Regions from separate parts of the Rossellomorea sp. H136 genome, predicted to be linked through region 1. Evidence: a T-box and tRNA genes for the amino acid it is inferred to sense, from the RefSeq annotation. Region 1 holds a T-box; the other holds one or more tRNA genes.
What was found. The T-box of region 1 lies ahead of leuS (leucine--tRNA ligase). A T-box ahead of a tRNA ligase gene usually reads a tRNA of that ligase, here a tRNA-Leu.

Region 1 (10,436 bases):
GACTAACGTCATCGAAAACACACGTATGCATATCGTTGCAGGCAGTGGCAAAGAGGAAGTGGCGGACCTTCAATATATAAAAGGAAACTATATGATCGCCAATCGAATTCCGATTCGGGTTGATGGGAAGGTGATAGGAGCATTTGGATCGGTGATCTTCCGGGATACGAGTGAATGGATGCAAATGAGTTCTCACGTAAAGAACATGATGTCGAAAATTCAAAGCTACATCCAGGATATCAATACCGGCGTGAAATACACGCTGAATGATATCATCGGTGAATCACCCGGAATGAATGAATTGAAGGACAAAGCTCAAATGATTGCCCCCAGTGATATTTCGGTCTTGATCAGAGGTGAGAGTGGAACGGGTAAAGAGCTGTTCGCCCATAGTATTCACCAGCTGAGCGAAAGAAGCGGACAACCTTTTATTAAAGTGAACTGTGCCGCGATCCCAGAGCAGCTTCTGGAATCAGAGCTATTCGGTTACGAAGAAGGAGCATTTACAGGAGCCAAAAAGGGTGGGAAAAAAGGGAAGTTTCAGCTGGCTCATAAGGGAACACTTTTCCTTGATGAAATCGGGGACATGCCTCTAAACATGCAGGCGAAGCTTCTCAGGGCTTTACAGGAAGGGGAGGTCGAGGCAGTCGGTTCAAACCGTGTGCAACATGTGGATGTCCGCATCATCGCAGCCACGAACCGCCCACTCGAAAAAATGATGGAAGAAAAGCGATTTCGAAGCGACCTCTACTATCGTATTAATGTAGTCCCCTTTCAAATTCCGCCTCTCCGTGAGAGGAAGGAAGATATCGAGAATTTAGCTGCCTTTTTCTTAGAAAAATCCACAAAATCATCAGGGAAACGGATCCAAGGGTTTGAAAACGAAGTGATGCAGATATTTCGTTCCTATAGCTGGCCTGGGAATCTGCGTGAATTAGAAAATGTCATTAACGCTTCCACCTATTTGTCTAATGAAAACTGGATATCTCTTCAGTCACTGCCTTCTTATATGAAGGTTAGAAACTTATATGATGTCGACTCTAAAACATTAAAAGAAATCCTTGAAGAAACGGAGAAGTCCGTGTTGATTCAAAGTCTGCAAACTCATCAGCACGACAAACGAAAGGTTGCTGAGACACTGGGGATAAGTAAATCAAGCATGTATGAGAAATTAAATAAATATCAGCTTCTATGATATGGTTGTGCCGGAAGTCCGGAAATGTGGAAAATAGTCCATATTTCCGGACTGTTTTATTTTTCGTGTAAATATGTACATTTCGTGACTAAAATGCTGAATTTGTCCAGAATCCTGGAATCCTTGTAATGTGTGCGTGAGAAAATGAGTGATTGATTAGTAATCTGAAAGTTGGCACAATTATTGCATGTATTCTATTTGAAAGTATTTTATGGAAAGGAGAGAAGAAGATTAGATAAAAATGTAAACGATTTCATTTTCAGGTGATCATATTTAGAGAACAAAGGGGGAAATATCATGTTAAGCATGATCGGTCTTATTGGAGGACTCATTTTATTAATCTTTTTAACTATGAGGGGCATGAACATATTGATTGTTGGTCCCATATCGGCTTTATTTGTTGCAGTGTTGAGTGGAATGCCGCTCTTTCCGCAGTTAGCGGGTGAAGGGGAAGCGAATCTCGTTTCAAACTATATGTCGGGTTTTACAAGCTTCGTCGCTGCCTGGTATCTGATGTTCTTATTGGGTGCCGTTTTCGGAAAAGTGATGGAAGACAGCGGGGCCGCTGATAGTGTCTCCAGGTTTGTAGTTGAAAAACTAGGGATGAAGTATGCCGTGTTCGCCATTGTGCTTGCCTGTGCGGTTTTAACATACGGGGGAGTCAGTCTCTTTGTAGTGGCATTCTCTGTTTATCCTATGGCCGTTAGTTTATTTAAACAAGCGGATCTGCCGCGTCGTTTCATTCCTGCGGCATTAGCATTCGGGTCGGTTACGTTCACGATGACATCTGCAGGGTCACCGGAAATCCAAAACTGGATTCCGATTGAATATCTTGGTACAACACCATATGCAGGCTGGGAAGTCAGCTTGATCGTAGCCGTGTTTATGGCGGTGTTTGGCTACTGGTGGTTAAAGCGTATGATCACCAAAGCAGTCAATAAAGGAGAGAAGTTCCATTCACGTGAAGAAGATCCGGTCATTGATGAAGGAAGACCTTTACCTAACCCTTTTATGGGATTGGTTCCATTATTAGTCGTACTTATTCTGGCTTTCACTTTCCACGATTCTTTAAAACAATCAGCACTTATTATAGCCTTATTAGGTGGCGTGATCTCGGCTTATGTGTTAAATCGCAAATATTTCAAAGGCTTCTGGGGTGCTGTTTCCGAAGGTACGGTCGGAGCATTGATTGCCATCGGTAACACAGCAGCCGTCGTTGGATTCGGAGGAGTAGCCAAAGCCGTTCCAGCCTTTAGTACAGCCGTTGATGTCATGACGAATATTCCTGGATCCCCATTGATCGGTGGAGCCATCGCAGTCAGTGTGATAGCAGGGATGACCGGTTCAGCCTCCGGTGGTCAAGCGATCGCATTGCCGATCCTCGCTCCTCACTACGTTGATATGGGTGTGAATCCTGAAGCACTTCACCGGGTAGTGGCGATATCTTCAGGAGCACTGGATTCATTGCCGCACAATGGATATGTCGTGACGACGATCCGCTCGATCTGTAATGAATCACATGGAGAAGCGTATGGTGCGGTAGGTGCAGTAACCGTCATTGTCCCACTTATCGGATTAGCATTAGCGATTCTTTTATTCTCATTTGGCGTAGGGATCTAAGAAAGGAGTATCATCATGGTTGAAAATAAAGTTGTATTCATAACAGGTGCAGCGCAAGGGATCGGCTTCGAAATCGGAAAAGAATTCGCTGCTAACGGAGCAAAAGTCATACTGACGGATCTGCAGGAAGATACCGTTCAAAAAGCCTCTGAGGCCATTAAGGCTGAAGGATATGATGTTCTTGGATTGCGCTGTGACGTGACATCGGAAGCCGAATTAAAAGAGGCTATCGCTAAAACGGTGGATCATTACGGGAAGTTGGATGTATTAATCAATAATGCAGGGCTTCAGCATGTGTCCCATATTGAAGAGTTCCCGACTGAGAAATTTGAACTCCTCATAAAAGTGATGTTGACCGCTCCTTTTGTCGCGATAAAGCATGTCCTCCCTCACATGAAGGAGCAGGGAGCGGGACGGATCATCAACATGGCGTCCATTAATGGATTAGTCGGTTTTTCCGGCAAAGCAGCCTATAATTCTGCCAAACACGGAGTCATCGGCCTGACGAAGGTAGCGGCATTGGAAGCGGCACAGCATGGAATTACCGTGAATGCGGTTTGTCCGGGGTACGTGGACACTCCGCTGGTTCGCAATCAGCTGGGGGACCTTGCCAAAACGCGAAATATACCGTTTGAAAAAGTGATAGAAGAAGTCATCTATCCTCTCGTACCGCAGAGAAGATTGCTGGATGTAAAAGAAATTGCAGACTATACGATGTTCCTGTGCAGTGATGCAGCGAAGGGAATTACCGGGCAGGCAGTTGTGTTGGATGGAGGATATACGGTTCAATAGCCTGGTGAGAGAAACGGCCTGTTAGGAGGTCGTTTCTGGGGTGTAAGGGTTTGGGTAAAAACGTAAAACGGCTGGATTATCTTCAGTATTGGCTGGACTTCCCGAGAAACGGCTGAATTTTCATCAAAGAGGACCAAGCTTCCCAATAAGCGACACCTGTAATCCCAACCAATTCAATAAATTCACAAAAATCTCCCTCGCAAACCAAACAATAGGCTTGCGCTTCTGTATATTTTTCACTAAAATAGTGAATACATATATTGTTTACCTATATTGAAACGTTGATCAGGAGTAGTAATGAAAGATTTCTGTCGTAGAGAGTTGACGGGTGGTGAAAGTCAACCAGAAGCATCATGAACTCGCCTGCTGAGTTGCAAGTGTGAACCAATAGTAAGACTTGCCGTTTTCCGCGTTAAGGATGAATGAAGCTGAGTGCGCGTACACTAATGTGGGTGGTACCGCGGGAGAATGTTAATACAAACTCTCGTCCCAAATATTTATTTGGGATGAGGGTTTTTTTATTTTTTTGAAAAAAAGAAAGGCACCTGCCTTTCGAATGACAATTAAAGGAGGATCTCAATATGAGTTTTGATCATAAAAGTGTTGAGACAAAATGGCAGAAGTATTGGGAAGCAAACAAGACGTTCAAGGCGACTGAAGATGAAGGGAAAGCCAATTTCTACGCACTGGATATGTTCCCGTATCCATCAGGCGCAGGTCTTCACGTAGGACATCCGGAAGGGTTTACAGCAACGGACATCCTTTCCCGCATGAAGCGTATGCAAGGGTACAATGTCCTTCATCCGATGGGGTGGGATGCATTCGGTTTACCCGCTGAGCAGTATGCCCTTGATACAGGGAATGACCCGGCAGAATTCACACAAAAAAATATCGATACATTCCGCCGTCAAATTAAATCACTAGGTTTTTCATATGATTGGGATCGCGAAGTCAATACGACAGATCCGGGCTACTACAAATGGACGCAATGGATCTTTACCAAGCTTTATGAAAAAGGCTTGGCTTATGTGGATGAGGTTGCCGTGAATTGGTGTCCGGCACTGGGGACGGTCCTTGCCAATGAAGAAGTCATTGATGGGAAGAGCGAACGCGGAGGGCATCCTGTGGAGCGCCGTCCAATGAAACAGTGGATGCTGAAGATCACCGCTTATGCCGACCGTCTTGTGGAAGACCTTGAAGATGTAGACTGGCCTGAAAGTATTAAAGATATGCAACGCAACTGGATCGGACGCTCTGAAGGAGCAGAAGTGAACTTTATAATCGAAGGTCATGACAAATCATTCGATGTCTTCACGACACGTCCTGATACGATCTTTGGTGCAACATATGCAGTTCTTGCCCCTGAGCATCCATTTGTTGAAAAAATTACGACGGATGAACAACGTGAGAAAGTGAATGAGTATATCGATAAGATCAAGTCAAAAAGTGATCTTGAACGTACAGATCTTGCAAAAGAAAAAACGGGTGTATTCACAGGCGCCTATGCGATCAATCCGGCTAACGGAAGCAAAATGCCGATCTGGATTGCCGATTACGTTCTAATGAGCTACGGTTCTGGTGCAATCATGGCTGTTCCTGCTCATGACGAAAGAGATTATGAGTTTGCCAAGGAATTCGATCTTCCAATCGTGGAAGTGGTCGCTGGAGGTAACGTTGAGAAAGAGGCTTATACAGGTGACGGAGATCATGTGAACTCTGATTTTCTTGATGGAATGGGTAAGGAAGAGGCAATAACAAAAGCCATTTCCTGGTTGGAAGAGAAGAATATCGGAACCAAGAAAGTAACGTACCGTCTGCGTGACTGGTTATTCAGCCGTCAGCGTTACTGGGGTGAACCGATTCCAGTCATCCACTGGGAAGATGGCACAACGACGACTGTTCCAGAAAGTGAGCTTCCACTTGTCCTTCCGAAGACGACTGAAATCAAACCGTCCGGTACAGGTGAATCTCCACTTGCGAACATCAGTGAATGGGTGAATGTTGAAGACCCTGAAACAGGTAAAAAAGGCCGCCGTGAAACAAACACAATGCCTCAGTGGGCAGGAAGCTGCTGGTACTATATTCGTTATATCGATCCACATAACGAAGAAGCCCTAGCCGATGCGAAGAAAATGGAAAATTGGCTGCCGGTCGATACGTATATCGGAGGAGCCGAGCATGCGGTCCTGCACTTGCTTTATGCCCGTTTCTGGCATAAATTCCTTTATGATATCGGCGTAGTGCCAACGAAAGAGCCGTTCCAAAAGCTGTTCAACCAAGGAATGATCCTGGGTGAAAATAATGAAAAAATGAGTAAATCAAAAGGGAATGTTGTCAATCCGGATGAGGTGGTAGAATCTCACGGAGCAGATACCCTGAGGCTTTATGAAATGTTCATGGGTCCATTGGAAGCTTCCATCGCATGGAGTACAAACGGACTGGACGGAGCCCGTCGCTTCCTTGACCGTGTATGGCGTCTGCTTGTCGAGGAAGATGGTACACTTTCCTCGAAAGTGACAGATGCACAGAACAGTGACCTGGACAAAACATATAATCAAACCGTGAAAAAAGTGACAGAGGACTACGAGGGGCTTCGTTTCAACACAGGAATTTCTCAGCTGATGGTATTCATCAATGATGCGTACAAAGCTGACACACTTCCTAAAAACTATGTGGAAGGTTTCATTAAGATGCTGGCACCGATCGCTCCGCATATGACAGAAGAACTTTGGAGCAAGCTTGGTCACGAAGGAACGCTTTCCTACGAAGCATGGCCGACATTCGATGAATCGAAGCTTGTCGACAACGAAGTCGAAATCGTTCTTCAAGTGAACGGTAAAGTGAAGGCGAAAGTCATGATCCCTCGCGATATGAACAAAGAGGATCTAGAAAAAACCGCCATGGAAAACGATGAAATCAAAAGCCAAATCGAAGGCAAAACCATTCGCAAAGTCATTGCTGTACCAGGCAAACTAGTGAACATCGTAGCTAACTAATATTGTGAGGGACGGACCTTGAAATGCATCTGATTGTTAGGAAATGCTATCAATTGGGGATTCTGTATTTCACCAAGGTCCGTCCCTCTTTTCTATTTAGAGGGACGGACCTCTATATGGGCCGGATTTTAATCGCAAATCGCTTTAAATCAGCATTCTATTGAGGTCCGTCCCTCTTTCAATCTGATTTTTTTGTTTGGGAGACGGGCTTTGGTATAATTGTGGTGAATGAATGTTGAAAGGAAGTTGAGAGGAATGGATACGATTAAAACGATTACGACTGATGAGTTGGAGCAAAAGTTGAAGAGTGGTGAAGATCTGCTTTTAGTGGATGTTCGTGAAGATGAAGAGGTGGCAGAAGGTATGATTCCTGGAGCGAAGCATATCAAAATGGGTGAAATTCCTGAGTCACTTGAACAATTTGATAAAGACAAAGAGTACATCTTTATCTGCCGTTCTGGAAATCGCAGTGGAAATGTTGCTCACTACATGCAGGAACAAGGATATAAAGTTGTGAATATGGAAGGCGGCATGATGAACTGGGCTGGGGAGACAGCAGAGAAGAAATAATTGGTTTTTCTGTGAAGAAGCACATCCTTTTTTTGAAATGGGTGTGTTTTTTTCATGTATATAGTGGAAAATGGATGAAAAGTGACTTCCCTACAGAGTTCTATGTGGAATATAAGGTGATTTATCAGCGGAATTCGAGATATATCAGCGAAATTTTCATTTTATCAGCGAAATTGACAATATATCAGCGAAATTCAAAATATATCAGCGAAATCAAAAAAATACCAAACTCAACGAAACATTCAATCCAAAATAAAAAATCCCTCATCAATTGTTTGAAAATTAAAAATTCTGACGATACTAATACCAATTCAGAAATGGGGAGGGATCTCTATGATTCAAGTGAAGGTCTTCGATTATGAGCATGAGAAAGATTTGGAGAAAGATATGAATCATTTTCTCAGTAAACTGGAAGATAAAAAAATCGTGGATATTAAATATCATGTAGCAGCATTGTCGGAGGAAGTAGAAGATCAGATTTATTGTTTCTCGGCCATGGTTGTTTACAGAAAATAAAGAGGTTGATCGTACTGCAGCTGCAGATGGGATCAACCTTTCTTTTTGAATTATACTTTTGCCGCATTAAAGCCGGCAAGTCTTCCGGTAACAAGGGCAGAAGTAATATTATAGCCACCAGTATATCCGTGGATATCAAGCACTTCCCCACAGAAGAAGAGTCCGTTCATCTTTTTCGAAGCCATCGTTTTCGGTTCGATTTCTTTAATGGAGACTCCGCCGCCCGTTACAAACGCCTTATCAATGGATAATGTTCCATTCACATTGAAGGTGAATTGTTTTAACAACTTGGTAAACTGTCGGATTTTCTCTGAGGAGATATGGTCTCCTTTTTCATCGTGATCGATTTCCGCACGGTCTAATAAAAATAACAGATATCTCTCAGGAACCAATCCTTTGAATATATTCTTTGCGGCTTTCTTTCCTTCTTCTTTCACCTGTTTATGGATAGACTGGAATAGCTGCTCTTCATTTTGATCAGGCATGGAATCAATCTGCATGGCAACATGGGTCAGGTTCGATTTCTTCATGGCTTTTACCACGTATTGACTGCAACGAAGAACAGCCGGTCCGGAAATTCCTAAATGGGTAAAGATCATATCCATTTTATGCGTGATGATTTTCTTTCCCTTAGGATTTAATACGCTCAAACCAACGCTGCGCAAAGAAAGTCCTTGAAGCTCTTTCTTTTTAACAAAAGGCTCGTCCGATGTAAGAGGAACCTCTGTCGGGAACAAGTCAGTAATCGTATGCCCCGCTTTTGTAGCCCACGGATATCCATCACCAGTCGATCCGGTATGGGGGACGGACTTGCCTCCAACCGCTATGACGACAGCCCTTGCTGCAATCGTTTCCCCGTCTTTCAAGAGGATACCGACCGTCTCGCCGTTTTCGTACAGAACTTCCTCCACGCTTGTGCTCGTCCGGGTATCCACCTTTAACTCCTTCATGCGCTTCAATAAGGCTTCCACAACATCCATAGCCCGGTTCGATACGGGGAACATCCTGCCGTGATCTTCCTCTTTTAATTGGATTCCCAGCTTCTCAAAGAAAGCGATGATATCTTCATTATTAAACTCAGAAAAGGCACTATATAAAAAACGTCCATTTCCTGGAATATGCTTAATGATTTCTTCTATGGGAAGTCGATTGGTCACGTTGCAGCGGCCGCCTCCGGAAATCGCAAGCTTTCTTCCAAGCTTCGTTCCTTTATCTACAAGAAGGACGTTCGCCCCGTTTTCACCGGCTGCGATACTGGCCATCAATCCGGACGGTCCTCCACCTATGACAATCACATCGTATTTCTTTACCATTTTTCCACCAACTTTTAGTTTTGCTCTTTCGTTTCTCAAAAGAAGTTTCTCCTTATTTTAAATGGGATGGGTTTTAAATACAACATTCGAAAAAAATTGTCATTCGATTCGTACAGTAGTAAACTACTGATAGTGTGTAAATTTTGAGTGCTGGAATTTATTTTGTTTGTTTAATGAGCAACAAGATATATAGAGAGGGATACTATGTCATCTAAATTAATAAGAGGGACGTTTATTTTAACGTTAGGGACCTTTATTTCGAAGTTTCTGGGTCTTTTTTATGTTATACCGTTTGATGATTTGTTAAAAGGCCATGAAGAAGGGGCTTCCCTTTATCAATATGGTTATGTACCTTATACAATTTTTCTGACTGTAGCGACTGCAGGTGTGCCGCTGGCCGTATCGAAATTCGTTTCAAAATATAATGCCATAGGTGAATATGCCGTTGGACGAAGGCTATTTAAGTCGGGTTTGGTGCTGATGACGCTGACGGGGATTGTATCATTCCTCATTATGTATGCATTTGCACCTATATTCGCAGAGATGACAATCAAGAGTGATGAACAGGTGATATCGGTCGCACAGGTGACGACCGTCATTCGAGCAGTAAGTTTTGCACTGATCATCATTCCGTTTATGAGCTTGATCAGGGGCTTTTTCCAGGGCCATCAATCTATGGGACCGACGGCGGTTTCCCAGGTGATTGAACAAATTGTCCGGATTGTTTTCTTATTAGGCGGGATTTATGTTGTATTAAATATCTTAGATGGATCAGTGACTACGGCCATTTCCGTAGCGACATTTGCTGCATTTGTCGGGGGGCTTGCAAGTCTCGGGGCATTGATTTGGTATTGGTTTAAACGAAAGCCTCATTTAGATGAGCTATTAGAGGAAGATCGCGGTCAGGAAGAGGTTTCATTACGGTCGATGTATAAAGAAATCATCGCCTATTCGATTCCGTTTATTTTTGTAGGACTTGCCAATCCTTTATTTCAACTGGTCGATCAGATTACCTTTAACACTGCGATGTCTGCGATTGGAAATGCGAAAGTTTCCGATCATGCCTTTGCCGTATTGAACTTCTATACTCATAAGCTTGTGATCATTCCAGTGTCATTGGCAACCGCCTTTTCTATGACGCTGATCCCGTTGATTACGACGTCTTATACAAGCGGCGACCGGAAAACGATGCGTAGAAACATCGACCAAACGTTTCAAATTCTATTGTTTCTTACTGTTCCGGCAGCTTTAGGAATTGCGCTTTTAGCTGAGCCGACGTACACAATGTTCTATCACAGCGATGAATTAGGAACGTCTATTTTAAGATCATATGCACCTGTTGCGATTCTCTTTGCTTTATTTGCTGTTACGGCAGCGATTCTTCAAGGAATTGACGAGCAGAAATTTACAATTTTCAGCTTGCTTGTCGGATTG
Region 2 (10,436 bases), 1.3 Mb from region 1:
TCACCGGCATCCAGCCTGCTGTAGCGATAACGTTGATTGAGCTTGGAATCAGGTTAGAGGACGTTCTGACCGCTCTGGATCTGGAAAAAGGTCTGGAGAAATTACAATTGGAACTGGGGGACTAGGTATGGATAGCCAATCCTGCGTGAAGATCACGAATGAATGGGACATCGTTGCTGCCCGCCAGTTAGGGAGGAATGTAGCGAAAGAGCTCGGATTCGGTACCGTTGACCAAGCTCGTATCACTACGGCTATCAGCGAATTAGCAAGGAACATCTATTTATATGCTGGCTATGGTCAGATTTGCATTGAAAAATTATTCGATGCCGGGAAAAAGGGTGTGCGAATTATCGCCTTGGATGAAGGACCCGGAATTACAGATATAAGAAAAGTAATGGAAGATGGATATTCCACATCAGGTGGATTAGGAGCAGGTTTGCCTGGAGTAAAGCGTTTAATGGACGAGTTCAACGTTGAGTCTGTGCCAGGTGAAGGAACAGACATTAGGGCGACTAAGTGGCTCCGCTAGGGGGAGTTATATGAATTTCAGAGATTTAATGGACTCTAAATATAGAGAAATTATTGAGCATTACCTAAATGAACAAGATGAAAAAGCTCTCTATTTAGGACAGAAATTTAGTCGTAAATCAATTGAGCATCATGTTTCACCAGAGGAGATCATAAGTCTTCATAAGAGTGTAATATTGGAAATGGAGCCCAATATACCACATCAAGTAATGCACTCTTTCGATATTTTACTTGAAGTCATGATAGGCTACGGTTTTGCTTATCGGGAGCATCAAAGTCTACGTACAAAACAACAAGAATTAAATAACGAAATAGATGTGGCATCCAATATGCAACAAACCCTGCTAGGGACCGTCATTCCTTCAGTAGAAGGCTTGGAAATTGGAGCTGTAAGTGTACCTGCCAAAAAGATGAATGGAGATTACTATCACTTTGTTCAGGATGAGAATGATAGCGTCAGTGTTGCCATTGCTGATGTAATAGGTAAGGGTATACCTGCAGCTCTTTGTATGTCCATGATCAAGTATGCGATGGATAGTTTACCTGAGTACCGGAATGAACCTAATGCTGTTTTGGAAAGCTTAAACAGAGTAGTGGAACAAAATGTGGATGCAAGTATGTTCATAACCATGTTTTACGGTGTATACAATTCGGAGGAACATCTATTTTCATACTCATCAGCTGGGCATGAACCTGGCTTTTTTTATAGAGCTTCAGCCAATGAATTTGAAGATCTTGATGCAAAAGGTCTTCTATTAGGTGTAGATAAAAAAGCGAAGTACCGTCAATACGAAAGACGGGTTGAGACAGGGGACATGATCATCCTTCTCTCTGATGGAGTAACAGAGTGTCGTTCAGAAGAGGGCTTCATTGAAAGGGAAGATTTGGTGCAATTAATAAGCGAGTACAATCACCTTCCTCCTCAAGAGATTGTCAATCATGTGTACAAACAACTCGAGAAGATGCAGCACTTTGAGCTTAGAGACGATTTCACTCTAATCATCATAAAAAGAAATTCATAAATAAAGTTTATTCTTGTCATCTATAGGGTAAATGTATAGAGATTTATTATAAATGTTGCCAAAAAGGTGGTCTTTTTATGAACTTATCAATAGATATGAAAGAAAAAGAGAACGAGCTACTCGTTAAAGTAGCCGGTGAAATCGATGCATATACAGCTCCGAAGCTTAAAGAAACGCTTCAACCCTCTGCTGAAGCTGATAATAAAGATATAACAGTGGATCTTTCAGACGTATCGTATATGGATAGTACTGGATTAGGTGTATTTGTTGGTCTTTTCAAAACGGTTAAAGCTCGCGGTGGGCAATTATATCTAATCGGTTTATCCGATCGTCTGCAGAGACTGTTTGATATTACAGGTTTAGGGGATATTATGAATATTAATTCCAAGGTAGAAGGTGGCGTGGAATGATGAAAGCTTTTGATTACATCGAGATGAAGATCCCCGCAAAGCCGGAATATGTCGGGGTCATTCGTTTGACGCTTTCAGGAATTGCAAGTCGTATGGGATTTGACTACGATGCAATTGAGGACTTGAAGATTGCTACTAGTGAAGCTATCACAAATGCGGTTCAGCATGCGTATAAAGAAAACGATGGAGAAGTGGTCGTTGGATTCGCGTTATATGAGGATCGTCTTGAGGTTATGGTAGCGGATCACGGTGAAAGTTTTGATTTCAAAGAAATTCGCAGTGCTGTTGGTCCTTATCATGCCGATCATTCAGTGGAGTTCTTAAGAGAAGGTGGGTTAGGCCTTTACCTTATTGAGAGCTTGATGGATGATGTAAAAGTGCATCACAAGGAGGGAGTGACAGTCTTTATGACTAAATTCCTATCAGGGGAGCAGGTGGAGAAGGATGAAAAAACTATCTCAACCTAACCAGCAGGCCCAAAAAGAAAAAGTACTACAATGGATCAAAGACTATCAGGAAAGACAAGATGACGATGCACAAAGTCAATTGATCCTACATTACCAAAATCTTGTTGAGTCCATTGCGAGAAAATATTCAAAGGGAAGATCTTTCCATGAAGACATTATCCAAGTAGGGATGATTGGATTGCTTGGTGCAATCAGAAGGTACGATGAATCTTTTGGTAGATCATTCGAGGCCTTTGCGATTCCGACAATCATTGGAGAGATAAAAAGGTTCCTGCGAGATAAAACGTGGAGCGTACATGTTCCACGAAGAATAAAAGAGCTTGGTCCGAAAATAAAATCTACGGTTGAAGAGTTAACAAACAGATTAGAGCGTTCTCCTCAAGTCCATGAAATTGCTGAGTATCTGGAAGTTAGTGAAGAGGAAGTTCTGGAAGCAATGGAAATGGGTAGAAGTTATCAAGCGTTATCGGTGGATCACTCGATTGAAGCGGATTCAGAGGGAAGCACAGTTACAATATTGGATATTGTGGGAGATCAGGATGAGGGCTATGAAAAAGTCAATCAGCGACTCGTTCTTGAGAAAGTGCTTCATGTTCTTTCCGACAGAGAAAAGGCTATAATACAACACACCTATTTAGAAAATTTAAGCCAAAAAGAAGCTGGCGAGAAGCTCGGTATTTCCCAAATGCATGTTTCGCGTTTACAAAGAAGAGCGATTAAAAAGCTTAGGGAAGCCATTCAGGAAGAGATGTACGATTCGGAGAGTCATTATTAATGGCTTATCTTCAACAAAATGAAATAGAGCTTTATGCAGGGCAAGTATCGAAAAACGGAAATCCTTATTGTGGAGACAGTTATTTCTATACCTCTACAAGTGATTACTTTATCTGTGTTTTGGCCGATGGTTTAGGTAGCGGTAAGTTTGCTTATGAATCGTCTCATGTAGTCGCCGAAATAGTTGAAGAGCATCACCACGAAGATGTTGAAACCCTCATGAGCCTGTGTAACGAAGCTCTTCAGAAAAAACGTGGCGCTGCAGTAGCGATTATTAAAGCGTATTACCATTCCAAAGAGTTTGTGTATAGCTGTGTAGGAAATATACGTTTTTATATGTATGCACCTGAAGGAAAGATGACGTATCCATTACCGGTTACCGGGTATTTATCCGGACGGCCGCAAACATATAAGACACAACGTTTTCATTACGATTCCAACTCAAGATTCCTTATTCACTCAGATGGACTGAGTATATCTGGAGTAAAGAATATCCTTCAAAGGTATCCAACGCTTCATGGCGCTTTAGGTGATATTCAATCTCTAGTCGACGGTACATCAGATGATACAACATATATTATTGGAAACTTACTCTAACAGTCTTAGGGTAAGTTTTTTTTGGCTCTTTTACAAAAACAGTTGGATTATAACTAACCCTGTAATTCATGTGTATAACTAATAACGATTTTTGAAAATCGTAATAATGTTAATTTTCTTCTTTGAGATTAGTGTGGATATTTATGGTGATGTAGTAGGCGAAGAGTGGATGGTAGCGGAAGGCACTTAACTCCTGCGGGGAATAGAGGAAAGGTCGAGACCCCACAGGGCAAGCCCGAGGAGGGTCAACTTCCTCACCCGCGGAAAGGAACGTTAACAGTGAGAATTGCAGTGGCAAAGCTTTCGTTTCAATACAACAGATATATGCTTCCTTTAAGTTAAGCCAACTTTTCAATCCTCAAAGACAGTTATGGTAAAATAAACAAGAATCCTATCAATGGAGGTAATACAATTGGCAGCAACATTAACAAATCAAGAACCATTACTTAACAAAGTATCCAAAGAATTGAACCTATCAATAAAAAATGTGAAAAACGTCATCTCACTACTGGAGGAAGGAAATACAGTTCCTTTCATCGCGCGTTATCGGAAAGAACAGACTGGAGCACTAGACGAAGTTCAGATCCGTAATATTATGGATAAATGGAATTACTTGCAAAATTTAGAGCAAAGAAAAGAAGAAGTTATTCGATTAATCGAAGAACAAGGGAAGCTGACTGAAGAGTTAACCCAGGCCATTAAAAAGGCGGATAAGCTGCAAACGGTAGAAGATTTGTACCGACCATATAAGCAAAAACGAAGAACAAAAGCGACCGTAGCGAAAGAAAAAGGACTGGAACCCCTGGCAGAATGGATTCTAAGCTTCCCTGCATCAGGAGATCTTGCAGAAAAGGCTTCTCACTACGTGTCTGAAGATAAGGAAGTAATGACAACCGATGAAGCTTTAAATGGAGCAAAAGACATTATTGCAGAGTACATTTCCGATGAAGCTTCATACCGAGAATACATAAGAAGTTATACATTCCGAAAAGGGTTAATTGAATCAAAGGTGAAAAAGGAAGAGGAAGACGAGAAAAAAGTTTTCGAAATGTACTACTCATATCAAGAACCGATCCACAAAGTAGTTCCTCACCGGATTTTAGCAATGAACCGAGGGGAAAAGGAAGATGTATTAAAGGTGAATATACAGCCTGATTCAGAAGGTATTCTGCACTATTTACAAAGACAGGTCATTAAAAATGTTCACTCCATTTCCGTTCCTCTTGTAAAAGAAGCAGTGGAGGATAGCTATAAAAGACTGATCCAACCATCGGTAGAGAGAGAAATTCGTAATGAATTAACAGAGAAAGCAGAGGATCAAGCCATTCATATCTTCTCTGAAAACTTGAGAAAGTTATTGCTTCAGCCGCCGATGAAAGGAAAAATGGTCTTGGGTGTCGACCCTGCTTTCCGAACAGGCTGCAAATTAGCAGTCATTGATGAAACAGGAAAAACTCTTGATATTAATGTGATTTATCCACATTCATCCCAATCTCAACTCTCAAAGGCGGAAGCTGCGATCAAAGCGATAATGACAAAATATTCGATTGAGGTTGTCGCTATTGGAAATGGCACGGCATCCAGGGAAACAGAGCAATTTGTTGTGAATGTGTTAAAAGATATAGATCAACCGATCTTCTATTTAATTGTCAACGAAGCTGGAGCAAGTGTATATTCAGCATCAGATGTGGCGAGAGAAGAGTTCCCGGACCTCCAGGTTGAAGAAAGAAGTGCCGTCTCCATCGCAAGAAGATTGCAGGATCCGTTAGCTGAATTAGTGAAAATCGATCCTAAATCTGTTGGAGTTGGGCAATACCAGCATGATGTTTCACAAAAGAAGCTAAATGAATCACTAACCTTTGTGGTAGAAACGGCTGTAAACCAAGTTGGTGTAAATGTGAATACTGCCTCCTCATCCCTATTGCAATATGTTGCGGGGCTATCAAAAACAGTGGCTACTAATATTGTGAAAAAGAGAGAGGAAGAGGGCAAATTTGTTTCCAGGGCACAATTAAAGAAAATTCCAAGACTTGGCGCAAAAACATACGAACAATGTATTGGCTTCCTAAGAATAATGGATGGGAAAGAGATTCTCGATCGAACATCTATTCATCCGGACAATTATAACGATGTGAAGAAACTTCTTGCGAAGGTTGGGTTGAGTGTAAATGACATCGGGTCAGAAGAATTGAAACAGTCTTTGAACCAATTGAATTTAGAAAAGGTTTCTGAGGAGTTGGAAATAGGGAGATTAACTCTGAAAGATATTGTAGATTCGTTAATTAGACCTGGGCGTGATCCACGGGATGAATTTCCTAAACCTCTTCTTAAGAAGGATGTCTTGAAACTTGAAGATTTAACACAAGGTATGGAGTTGCAAGGGACAGTAAGAAATGTAGTGGATTTCGGTGCGTTTATTGATGTAGGGGTGAAACAGGATGGACTTGTCCATATTTCAAAGCTGAAAAATGGTTTCGTTAAGCATCCATTAGATGTGGTGTCTGTTGGGGATGTTGTGACCGTTTGGGTTGACAGCGTGGATGTTCAAAAAGGCAGAGTCGCATTGACGATGATTCAATAATCATGTAAGAGCTGACTGCGGGGTAGTGAATGCTATCTCAGGTCAGCTCTTTTGGCCATTTGGGATGGGGTAGGATAGATGTCCATACTTAAGAGCTGTTCTTCTTACGGTAAAAATACCAGCATTGATTAAGGAGTTTGATTTGATATCGATCCTTCTCAAAATAGGCTCTCCTCAATTGATTCACAAGCCAGTTAGGCATGGGGTAACCTCCTTATCTCTAAGAAAGTGCCAGCTGAATCCATGTAATGACATTCCTCGGAGTATTATGTCATGCTGAAACAGTAAGGGTGATATCTAGTTTATGCTATAATAGGTTGTCATGTTCTAATTAAGAAAGAAGGATTCCATATGACGGACACTGAGCTGCAATTTCTTATTGAAAAAATTTCTATTCAATCTTTTCATAAGCCTTTTCTTCATAAGGCATATTTCAACCCAAGGCTAAGAACCACTGGGGGAAGGTATATGTTAGGTAGTCATAATATCGAGATTAATCGTAAATATTTTGACGAGCATGGTATGGATGAATTAATAGGAATCATTAAACATGAGTTGTGTCATTATCATTTGCATATTGAAGGTAAAGGATATAAGCATGGAGATGAAGATTTTAAGAGACTTCTAAATGAAGTTGGGGGTCCAAGACATTGTTCAATATTAACGAGTGTGAATAATAGAAAAAGGTATTTGATTTATGTGTGCTCGAAGTGCGGGTTGGAGTTTAAAAGAAGAAGGAAGATCAATATAAGAAAATACGTATGTGGACGTTGTAAAGGCAGGCTTAAATTAGTGAAGGAAGTTATTATGAAGAAAGACAAATCCTGAGTGGTTAATCCTCTGATTATGATCAACTATTTGTGATAAAAAGTGTTTGAAAGTAGTTGACAATAAATAGATGAGTCATTATAATCTAAAGAGTCGATAAGACGAGTTAAGCGAAAAATTCTTTACGTTCCGCAGTAGCTCAGTGGTAGAGCTATCGGCTGTTAACCGATCGGTCGCAAGTTCGAATCTTGCCTGCGGAGCCATTTTTATGGGGAAGTACTCAAGTGGCTGAAGAGGCGCCCCTGCTAAGGGTGTAGGTCGGGCAACTGGCGCGAGGGTTCAAATCCCTCCTTCTCCGCCATTACTTTTAAACATGGCCCATTGGTCAAGCGGTTAAGACACCGCCCTTTCACGGCGGTAACACGGGTTCGAATCCCGTATGGGTCATTTTTTTATTATTTGTAACTCGTTTTGCTTACGCAAGGCAATGAAAGTTATTTTGACTATCGTCAAGGTAATGATAGTTATTTTCGCTGTCGCGAGGTAATGAAAGTTATTTTGCTGGCGCAAAAAACTCTGGTCCGGTAGTTCAGTTGGTTAGAATGCCTGCCTGTCACGCAGGAGGTCGCGGGTTCGAGTCCCGTCCGGACCGCCAGATTATTTCTTTTAAAAAGTTATTGACTTTAATGTTTTGGACATGTTAATATATAAACCTCGTCACTTTTTGACGGAACATTGGGCTATAGCCAAGCGGTAAGGCATCGCACTTTGACTGCGACATGCGTTGGTTCGAATCCAGCTAGCCCAGCCATTTAAGAGCCATTAGCTCAGTTGGTAGAGCATCTGACTTTTAATCAGAGGGTCGAAGGTTCGAGTCCTTCATGGCTCACCAAAGATTTTTGCAATAGCAAAATCATTTATGCGGGTGTGGCGGAATTGGCAGACGCACCAGACTTAGGATCTGGCGCCGCAAGGCGTGGGGGTTCAAGTCCCTTCACCCGCACTTTGAAAGTCTTTGAAATAACTATTAAAAAGTTATTGACATAGCAGATTATCCTCGTTATAATAGTGTTTGTCGCTTGAAACGCGGTCGTGGCGGAATGGCAGACGCGCTAGGTTGAGGGCCTAGTGGGGGCGACCCCGTGGAGGTTCAAGTCCTCTCGGCCGCACCAAAGATTTTAAAACATATTGCGCCCGTAGCTCAATTGGATAGAGCGTTTGACTACGGATCAAAAGGTTAGGGGTTCGACTCCTCTCGGGCGCGCCATCTTGTTTCTACAAGCGAGTGTTTCATACTCAATGTAATACATATGCTTTTCTAGCGGGAAGTAGCTCAGCTTGGTAGAGCACTTGGTTTGGGACCAAGGGGTCGCAGGTTCGAATCCTGTCTTCCCGACCATCACAATATTATATGCGGGTGTAGTTTAGTGGTAAAACCTCAGCCTTCCAAGCTGATGATGAGGGTTCGATTCCCTTCACCCGCTCCAATTTAAACCTTATTATTGAACCTTGAAAACTGAACAAAACAAGACAATACGTCAACGTTAATTCTAGATTTATTTTTAAAGAGCTATTCAAACTTTTATCGGAGAGTTTGATCCTGGCTCAGGACGAACGCTGGCGGCGTGCCTAATACATGCAAGTCGAGCGGATTGATGGGAGCTTGCTCCCATCAGTCAGCGGCGGACGGGTGAGTAACACGTGGGTAACCTGCCTGTAAGACTGGGATAACTCCGGGAAACCGGGGCTAATACCGGATAACTCATTTCCTCGCATGAGGAAATGTTGAAAGGTGGCTTTTAGCTATCACTTACAGATGGACCCGCGGCGCATTAGCTAGTTGGTGAGGTAACGGCTCACCAAGGCGACGATGCGTAGCCGACCTGAGAGGGTGATCGGCCACACTGGGACTGAGACACGGCCCAGACTCCTACGGGAGGCAGCAGTAGGGAATCTTCCGCAATGGACGAAAGTCTGACGGAGCAACGCCGCGTGAGTGATGAAGGTTTTCGGATCGTAAAACTCTGTTGTTAGGGAAGAACAAGTACCGTTCGAATAGGGCGGTACCTTGACGGTACCTAACCAGAAAGCCACGGCTAACTACGTGCCAGCAGCCGCGGTAATACGTAGGTGGCAAGCGTTGTCCGGAATTATTGGGCGTAAAGCGCGCGCAGGTGGTTTCTTAAGTCTGATGTGAAAGCCCACGGCTCAACCGTGGAGGGTCATTGGAAACTGGGGAACTTGAGTGCAGAAGAGGAAAGTGGAATTCCAAGTGTAGCGGTGAAATGCGTAGATATTTGGAGGAACACCAGTGGCGAAGGCGACTTTCTGGTCTGTAACTGACACTGAGGCGCGAAAGCGTGGGGAGCAAACAGGATTAGATACCCTGGTAGTCCACGCCGTAAACGATGAGTGCTAAGTGTTAGGGGGTTTCCGCCCCTTAGTGCTGCAGCTAACGCATTAAGCACTCCGCCTGGGGAGTACGGTCGCAAGACTGAAACTCAAAGGAATTGACGGGGGCCCGCACAAGCGGTGGAGCATGTGGTTTAATTCGAAGCAACGCGAAGAACCTTACCAGGTCTTGACATCCTCTGACAACCCTAGAGATAGGGCTTTCCCCTTCGGGGGACAGAGTGACAGGTGGTGCATGGTTGTCGTCAGCTCGTGTCGTGAGATGTTGGGTTAAGTCCCGCAACGAGCGCAACCCTTGATCTTAGTTGCCAGCATTCAGTTGGGCACTCTAAGATGACTGCCGGTGACAAACCGGAGGAAGGTGGGGATGACGTCAAATCATCATGCCCCTTATGACCTGGGCTACACACGTGCTACAATGGACGGTACAAAGGGCAGCAAGACCGCGAGGTTTAGCCAATCCCATAAAACCGTTCTCAGTTCGGATTGTAGGCTGCAACTCGCCTACATGAAGCTGGAATCGCTAGTAATCGCGGATCAGCATGCCGCGGTGAATACGTTCCCGGGCCTTGTACACACCGCCCGTCACACCACGAGAGTTTGTAACACCCGAAGTCGGTGAGGTAACCTTTTGGAGCCAGCCGCCTAAGGTGGGACAGATGATTGGGGTGAAGTCGTAACAAGGTAGCCGTATCGGAAGGTGCGGCTGGATCACCTCCTTTCTAAGGAAGATTTACTAAAACGTTTGACACGTCGAAGTTTTGTTCAGTTTTGATGGTTTAATAAGGTTTTTTGCGAAAGCAAAATAACCATCCATCAAAACTTTTTGTCTCTTACGAGATCAAAATGTGTTTGTTCTTTGAAAACTAGATAAAGA

Region 2: it has a tRNA-Leu gene. The T-box ahead of leuS (leucine--tRNA ligase) is inferred to sense a tRNA for this amino acid. The anticodon was not compared.

Annotation. Positions count from the first base shown of each region.
Region 1 covers NZ_CM166371.1:3,879,714-3,890,149, reverse strand. The annotation lists gene ACYH0O_RS19820 (sigma-54 interaction domain-containing protein) at 1-1,195, shown strand, start outside; gene ACYH0O_RS19815 (GntP family permease) at 1,493-2,815, shown strand; gene ACYH0O_RS19810 (3-hydroxybutyrate dehydrogenase) at 2,831-3,607, shown strand; T-box leader at 3,880-4,102, shown strand; gene leuS (leucine--tRNA ligase) at 4,189-6,603, shown strand; gene ACYH0O_RS19800 (rhodanese-like domain-containing protein) at 6,859-7,173, shown strand; gene ACYH0O_RS19795 (sporulation protein Cse60) at 7,507-7,689, shown strand; gene ACYH0O_RS19790 (BaiN/RdsA family NAD(P)/FAD-dependent oxidoreductase) at 7,740-9,002, opposite strand; gene ACYH0O_RS19785 (putative polysaccharide biosynthesis protein) at 9,207-10,436, shown strand, end outside.
Region 2 covers NZ_CM166371.1:243,768-254,203, forward strand. The annotation lists gene ACYH0O_RS01330 (STAS domain-containing protein) at 1-125, shown strand, start outside; gene ACYH0O_RS01335 (anti-sigma regulatory factor) at 128-529, shown strand; gene ACYH0O_RS01340 (SpoIIE family protein phosphatase) at 540-1,550, shown strand; gene ACYH0O_RS01345 (anti-sigma factor antagonist) at 1,628-1,960, shown strand; gene rsbW (anti-sigma B factor RsbW) at 1,960-2,427, shown strand; gene sigB (RNA polymerase sigma factor SigB) at 2,405-3,202, shown strand; gene ACYH0O_RS01360 (PP2C family serine/threonine-protein phosphatase) at 3,202-3,798, shown strand; gene ACYH0O_RS01365 (Tex family protein) at 4,211-6,379, shown strand; gene cmpA (cortex morphogenetic protein CmpA) at 6,468-6,581, opposite strand; gene ACYH0O_RS01375 (SprT family protein) at 6,731-7,207, shown strand; tRNA gene ACYH0O_RS01380 (tRNA-Asn) at 7,336-7,410, shown strand; tRNA gene ACYH0O_RS01385 (tRNA-Ser) at 7,418-7,508, shown strand; tRNA gene ACYH0O_RS01390 (tRNA-Glu) at 7,523-7,594, shown strand; tRNA gene ACYH0O_RS01395 (tRNA-Asp) at 7,726-7,802, shown strand; tRNA gene ACYH0O_RS01400 (tRNA-Gln) at 7,884-7,958, shown strand; tRNA gene ACYH0O_RS01405 (tRNA-Lys) at 7,964-8,039, shown strand; tRNA gene ACYH0O_RS01410 (tRNA-Leu) at 8,069-8,150, shown strand; tRNA gene ACYH0O_RS01415 (tRNA-Leu) at 8,234-8,319, shown strand; tRNA gene ACYH0O_RS01420 (tRNA-Arg) at 8,338-8,414, shown strand; tRNA gene ACYH0O_RS01425 (tRNA-Pro) at 8,470-8,546, shown strand; tRNA gene ACYH0O_RS01430 (tRNA-Gly) at 8,561-8,634, shown strand; rRNA gene ACYH0O_RS01435 (16S ribosomal RNA) at 8,730-10,281, shown strand.